3 regions of the Shewanella sp. DC2-4 genome follow, and region 2 is predicted to be linked to each of the others. Evidence: predicted binding sites of a transcription regulator. Region 2 holds the regulator's gene; each other region holds the start of a gene.
The links. Region 2 encodes sigma-54, which starts transcription at its own class of promoters, with help from an activator protein. Its sites were predicted from a motif close to GTTGGCACGNNNNTNGNNT; they were not measured.
Positions count from the first base shown of each region.

Region 1: a site for sigma-54 is predicted at 1,314-1,332, ahead of fliD (flagellar filament capping protein FliD). Genes of this name have one in related genera too.
Region 3: a site for sigma-54 is predicted at 949-967, ahead of flgF (flagellar basal-body rod protein FlgF). Genes of this name have one in related genera too.

Region 1 covers NZ_JABRVR010000002.1:4,382,436-4,384,711, reverse strand. The annotation lists gene HQQ92_RS19875 (flagellin) at 1-11, shown strand, start outside; gene HQQ92_RS19870 (flagellin) at 232-1,050, shown strand; gene fliD (flagellar filament capping protein FliD) at 1,353-2,276, shown strand, end outside.
Region 2 covers NZ_JABRVR010000002.1:3,666,395-3,668,670, forward strand. The annotation lists gene HQQ92_RS16730 (RNA polymerase factor sigma-54) at 35-1,513, shown strand; gene hpf (ribosome hibernation promoting factor) at 1,542-1,829, shown strand; gene ptsN (PTS IIA-like nitrogen regulatory protein PtsN) at 1,832-2,275, shown strand; gene rapZ (RNase adapter RapZ) at 2,272-2,276, shown strand, end outside.
Region 3 covers NZ_JABRVR010000002.1:1,092,236-1,094,511, forward strand. The annotation lists gene flgE (flagellar hook protein FlgE) at 1-830, shown strand, start outside; gene flgF (flagellar basal-body rod protein FlgF) at 1,004-1,747, shown strand; gene flgG (flagellar basal-body rod protein FlgG) at 1,758-2,276, shown strand, end outside.

The DNA.
Region 1 (2,276 bases), 720 kb from region 2:
TACTGCGTTAATTACGCCGAGTTGAGTTAGTTTTAAGTGCCAGTAAGCTTAGCTTGCTGGCATTTTTTATGGCGTTTTGTGGATGCCATTTAAGTCTGTTTTTATAGAGGTGCTCCCATCTATTTTTAAATAAGTTTTAGTTTTGCGCTGTTGCTGTCGCCTTACTTAGTTATGGAGCTATACCGGGATTCAGGCATAGCCAAGATAACTGTTTTTTCTAGGAGAGCTGATATGTTAGGTGTTCACACTAATTACGCGTCAATTGTTGCACAAGGTGCTGTTAATAAAAGTAATAATCTATTAACTAATGCTATGGAGCGTCTGTCGACGGGTTTACGTATCAATAGCGCATCTGATGATGCAGCGGGTTTGCAAATTGCTAACCGCATGAGCGCTAACGTAAAGGGCATGGAAACGGCTTCACGCAATATTTCTGATGCGACCTCTATGCTGCAAACCGCAGATGGTGCGTTAGAAGAATTAACGACTATTGCTAACCGCCAGAAAGAATTGGCGACTCAAGCATCAAACGGCGTTAACTCTACAGCAGATTTAAAAGCGTTGGATGATGAATTTAAGCAATTAAATGCAGAAATTACCCGGATTGTAGAAAATACAACCTATGCGGGTAATAACTTATTTAAAGATGCTACTGATGGTGTACTCGTCAAAGGTGTGACCTTTCAGATTGGCTCGGATGGAGCAGAGCAAATGTCAGTTACCTTAGGTGCTATTGATAAGACAGTTACTGGTGATTTGTTGACTTCTGCAGCCGCCAATACGGCTATCGGGGCTGTTGATACCTTCTTGGCTAAAGTGGGGACAGAACGTTCAACCTTAGGTGCCAACATTAACCGTCTTGGCCATACTGCGGCTAACCTTGCCAGCGTAACTGAAAATACTAAAGCCGCTGCCGGCCGTATTATGGATGCCGATTTCGCGGTTGAATCTGCCAATATGACACGTAATCAATTATTAGTTCAGGCGGGTACAACGGTACTGTCTTCAGCTAACCAGAACACGGGTTTAGTCATGGGTCTATTGCGTTAATGCTATTGGGCAAGTGATGTCATTGGTCACGGCTAAAATGCCAGTTAGTTGCGCTGACTGGCATTTTTATTTTAGCCACGGTTTATGTATTGGTCGGTAGTCGCTAAACCCGAGATTGAAACCTATAAGGTTCATGTTTTAGTGGGTAATTTTCGATAACACAAAGTGGAAGATGGTTTTCCTGTTTAAGTGTTCATGCGGAAGTATTTAGCTGTGTTTGGGCCAGTTAATTATTTAATTTTCTTTAAAAACAGTAACTTGTTTTTGGCATGCGTTTTGCTCTAGAACGAGTGGAGGTAGTCATGATTTCAGGTATGAATGCAGCACAATTTGCTCAGCAACTGATTGGCGCAGACCGCGCAGGTAAAGATACGCTTTACAAAGGCAAGCTAACTGCCAGCAAAACACAGTTAGATGCCTATACATTGCTCGAAAATAATATGAAGAAGATGGCCACTAAGCTGAGTGAAATGGGTGGCGATGCAGCTAAAGGCAAAATTGCTACGGTTACGGGCGAGAATGCGACCGCGACAGTTAAATCTGATGCTCCAAAGGGCAACTATGATTTGAGCGTGCATAAACTTGCGCAAGCGCATCAACTGACTAAAGCCTATTCCTCTGAAAGTGAATTGTTGCCAACGTCGGGCATTATCAGTATTCAAGTCGGTAGTGATCCGACTAAGCGCATGGAAATTGATTTGGCAACGGTTAATGGCGGTGCGGCTATTTCTGTGTCTCAGTTACGCGATGTGATCAATAAACAAGTGGGTAATCCTGGTGTACAAGCGTCATTAGTGCGCACAGGTAACCAAATCGAATTTATGCTGTCTTCAAAGGAATCGGGTGTCGCGAATCAAGTGAAGGTTGAGTTTAACGGTGCCGATTGGGGCATGACAGAACGTCGTGCAGCACAAGATGCGGAACTTACATTAAACGGTATCAGTATTACCAGCAGTAGTAACTATCTAGAAAATGTTGTTGATGGTGTCAGCCTCGAATTAGTCAAGGTGCATGCGGCTGGTGAAAGCAGCATGATTAAAGTCACTGACGATTTTGAAGCGAATAAGAAAGCGGTTAAGGATTTTGTCGATTCATTTAATTCTTTAATGACGCAAATTAATCAATTAACTCGTTCTATGGGCGTTAAAACCTCTGACTCTGGCTCTTCCGATAAAGATAAGGAAGACAAAAGCACTGCAGTGAGTGAAGCGCAAATTGGTGTGTTG
Region 2 (2,276 bases):
ATCCAACAATAATAACGTAGGGATCAGCGGTAACATGAAAGCGTCACTCCAGCTCAAACTGGGTCAACAGTTAACCATGACGCCACAACTACAACAGGCTATACGTCTGTTGCAACTGTCGTCATTAGAACTGCAGCAAGAGATCCAGCAAGCATTAGATTCTAATCCCCTTCTCGAGCTGGAAGAGGATCAATTCGACGCCACTAAAACCCCTGTAAACCAAACGCTATCCGATACGGATTTCAGTGAATCTAGCACTCTGCCACCAGAAAAAGACAGCTCCACCATAGATACGGCAGAGTCGCTAACCAAAGAATCCATGCCCGATGAGCTCCCCATGGACACCACATGGGATGAAGTGTTTACCGCCTCCCCAAACTCAGGCCCCGGCGGCAGTCGTGAAGACGATATGCCCTTCCAAGGCGAGACCAGTGAAGGTTTGTACGAACACTTAGAATGGCAAAAAAACCTCACGCCGTTTTCTGAAACCGATTTAGCCATTGCCACCGCCATTATTGATGCCATCGACGATCAGGGCTATCTCACCCAAAGCACTGAAGAAATTCTCGAAGCCATGGGCAATCCTGAAGTTGAGCTTGACGAAGTCGAAGCCGTACTCAAGCGTATTCAGCATTTTGATCCCATAGGCGTTGCCGCCCGCGATTTAAGTGAATGCCTGCTGATCCAACTGTCGCATTTCGCCGCTGATACTCCCAACCTAGAAAACGCCCGTATGCTGATCAAAGATCATTTAGATCTGATCGCCGCCCGTGATTTTAGGTTATTGATGCGTAAGACTAAATTAAAAGAAGATGAATTAAGGGATGGTATAGCACTTATCCAAACCCTCAATCCTCGCCCAGGTTTGTTGATCACGCCCAATAATGACGAATACGTTATCCCAGATGTGTCTGTGTCGAAGAAAAATGGCCGCTGGGTCGTTGAGCTTAATCCTGACTGCATGCCAAAAATCAATGTAAATCAACATTATGCTTCTATGGCACGCAGTACCAAAAACCAAGCCGATAGCCAATTTATTCGCGGCCATCTGCAAGAGGCTAAATGGTTTATTAAGAGCTTAGAAAGCCGTAACGATACTTTGCTTAAAGTTGCTAATTGCATAGTGCAATATCAGCAAGGTTTCTTTGAGTATGGTGAAGAAGCCATGAAGCCTATGGTGCTTAACGATATTGCCGAAGCGGTAGAAATGCATGAGTCCACCATCTCACGGGTCACAACTCAAAAATACATGCATACCCCTAAGGGACTTTTTGAACTAAAATACTTCTTCTCTAGCCACGTCGGTACTGACGATGGTGGTGAGTGCTCATCCACAGCAATCAGAGCCTTTATAAAGAAACTGGTGGCAGCGGAAAACCAGAAAAAACCATTAAGCGATAGTAAGATGGCACAACTTCTGGCAGAACAAGGGATCAACGTAGCCCGCAGAACCATTGCGAAGTACCGAGAGGCTATGCTTATTCCACCTTCTAATCAGCGTAAAAGTTTATAACCTACAGTGGATATCGGAGGACGTTTCTATGCAAATAAACCTAAGTGGACACCATGTCGAAATTACCGAATCGTTACGTGCATATGTAGAAGAAAAGTTTTCAAAACTTGAACGCCATTTCGAACAGATCAATAATGTGCACGTTGTGCTCAATGTTGAGAAAATGCAACAGATTGCCGAAGCGAGAATAAACCTCATAGGTGGTGAAGTTTTTGCTACTTCAGAGCATGCTGACATGTATGCCGCTATAGACGCCCTGATTGACAAGCTTGACCGTCAGGTTATTAAACACAAAGAGAAGTTAACAAAACACTAATAATGGAACTTTGTACCATACTGCGGCCGGAGTGCACTACCTGCGCCACTCCGGGCAGCAAGAAAAAGGTACTGGAACTCATCAGCGACTTAGTCGCTGCCCAGTACCCGACCCTCTCATCTCAAGAGATATTCGAAAGCCTAGTGGCGCGCGAAAAGATGGGGAGCACAGGTATAGGTAACGGCATCGCCATTCCACATGGTCGACTAGCCGATATAGATCAGCCCATTGCCATACTAATTAAGTGTGAAGAGCCGATAGCATTTGATGCTATCGATAAGCAACCTGTTGATATTTTATTTGCACTACTGGTGCCTGCAGACCAATGTCAGCAGCACTTAAGTACCTTGTCTTGCATGGCCGAAAAGCTGAGCGACAAGCAAATATTAAAGCAATTACGCAAGACGCATGATGAAACGGAACTCTATCAGGTAATCACTGGATGAA
Region 3 (2,276 bases), 2.6 Mb from region 2:
CGGCATTCGATCCTCTAGATGCAAAAACCTACAATAACGTGACATCAATGACAATTTATGACTCACTCGGTGAGCCACATATTATGACCACTTATTTTGTTAAGCCCAAAGATGGTTCGTACAATGGTGAGAACAATTGGGTGGCTTACTATGCTGTTGATGGAAAACAAGTCGATCTAGCCGGTCCTGCTGGTACTTATCAAACAGATACCACCGGCGATGGTACACCTGATGCAACGGGCACGGCTCAAACTGCTGGTGGTTGGAAAGGCTCTGTACTCAAGTTCAATTCTGTTGGTGTCTACACTGGTAGTGATCCTGCTATAGTCAAGACTGAGGCTTTGGGCGTCAGTGGTGCGGGTGTTTTAGGGCCTGGTGCCGATGGTACTCAAGAGTTGACTGTGAAGTTTAATGCCCCAACGCAATATGCTGCTCCTTTTGGTGCAACTGAGTTGACGCAAGATGGTACGACTGTAGGTCGCTTAACTAACGTTGAAATCGGCGAAGATGGTTTAGTGACCGCGAGTTATTCTAATGGTTCAACCGTGCCTTTAGCACGGGTTGCTTTAGTTCGTTTTGCTAACGAACAAGGTTTAACGCAAGTGGGTAATACGTCGTGGAAAGCCAGTTTAGCTTCAGGTCCAGCGTTAGCGGGTGAGGCAAATAGTGGAACTTTTGGTAGCATCAGTTCATCGGCGTTAGAGCAATCGAACATCGATTTAACGACTGAACTGGTCGATTTAATTTCGGCGCAGCGTAACTTCCAAGCGAACTCTCGTACGCTTGAAGTGAATAACACGCTGCAACAAACCGTATTACAAATCCGCTAATCATTACTTTATTTAACTAAGTGTTGCCGCCAGTGGCAACACTTAGCCTTTATCCTGCCGTCAAATCACTTCATTTTCATATTTTTCAATTCTATCAGTAAATTAAACGTTATTTTTTGTTGGCATGATGCTTGCTTGGATATTGTCATGTAGAAAATTTGACGGAGCAGTCTGTGGACAAATTCCTTTATGTCGCCATGAGTGGCGCTAAGCAAAATATGAATGAGCTGGCACTCCGTGCGAACAACTTAGCCAATGCTAATACCGATGGTTTTAAATCAGATATGGCGCAGGCCAGATCGATGCAAGCCTTCGGTGAAGGGTTGCCTTCAAGGGTGTTTGCGATGACAGAATCTCCGTCAGCTAATTTTCGCTCTGGTCCGATAAAAACCACTGGACGGGATCTCGATGTTGCCATTAAAGGCGATGGCTGGTTTGCCGTTCAGGCGAAAGATGGCAGTGAAGCTTATACCCGTTCAGGTAGTCTCAGTTTCGATGCGACGGGCATGTTGTATAACGACAGAGGCAATCCCGTGATGGGGGACGCTGGCCCGATAGTGCTGCCATTACCTATTGATAAAGTGTCAATTTCACAGGATGGCATAGTGTCTGTTCGCCCTCAGGGGGCGACTGCTGAAGTGATAGAAGAAGTGGCTAGATTGAAGTTAGTTAATCCCGGCAATACGCAGATGATGCGTGGTGAAGATGGATTATTTCGACAAATGTCAGGCGAACCAGCACCAGCTGACCCTTTCGTCGCAGTTGAAAGTGGTGCCGTAGAGGGCAGTAACGTTAACCCTGTTGATGAAATGGTGTCTTTGATTGATCTTCAGCGCCAGTTTGAATTGCAAGTCAAGATGATGAAAACCGCGGAAGAGAATGATCGCGCTTCATCTTCATTAATGCGTATTAGTTAGGAGATAGATTATGCATCCGGCGTTATGGATTAGTAAAACTGGCTTAGACGCACAGCAAACTGATATTTCAGTGATTTCAAACAACGTAGCGAACGCTAGCACTGTGGGCTACAAAAAAAGCCGCGCAGTATTTGAAGATTTACTCTATCAAACAGTTAACCAAGCAGGTGGTGTTAGTGCATCTAACACTAAGCTACCCAACGGATTAAACATAGGTGCGGGTACGAAAGTCGTCGCCACTCAAAAAATGTTTACTCAGGGTAATATGCTGACGACGGATAACTCACTGGATCTCATGATTGAAGGTCCTGGATTTTTTGAAATCCAGCTCCCTGATGGAACCACTGCTTATACTCGAAATGGTCAGTTTACCTTAGACGATACGGGTCAGATTGTGACGCCAGGTTCTGGCTATTTGCTACAACCCGCGATCACTATTCCTGATAATGCGACCAGTATTACCGTTTCAGCAGAGGGTGAAGTTTCAGTAAAAACGCCGGGTACCGCTGAGAACCAAGTCGTGGGTCAG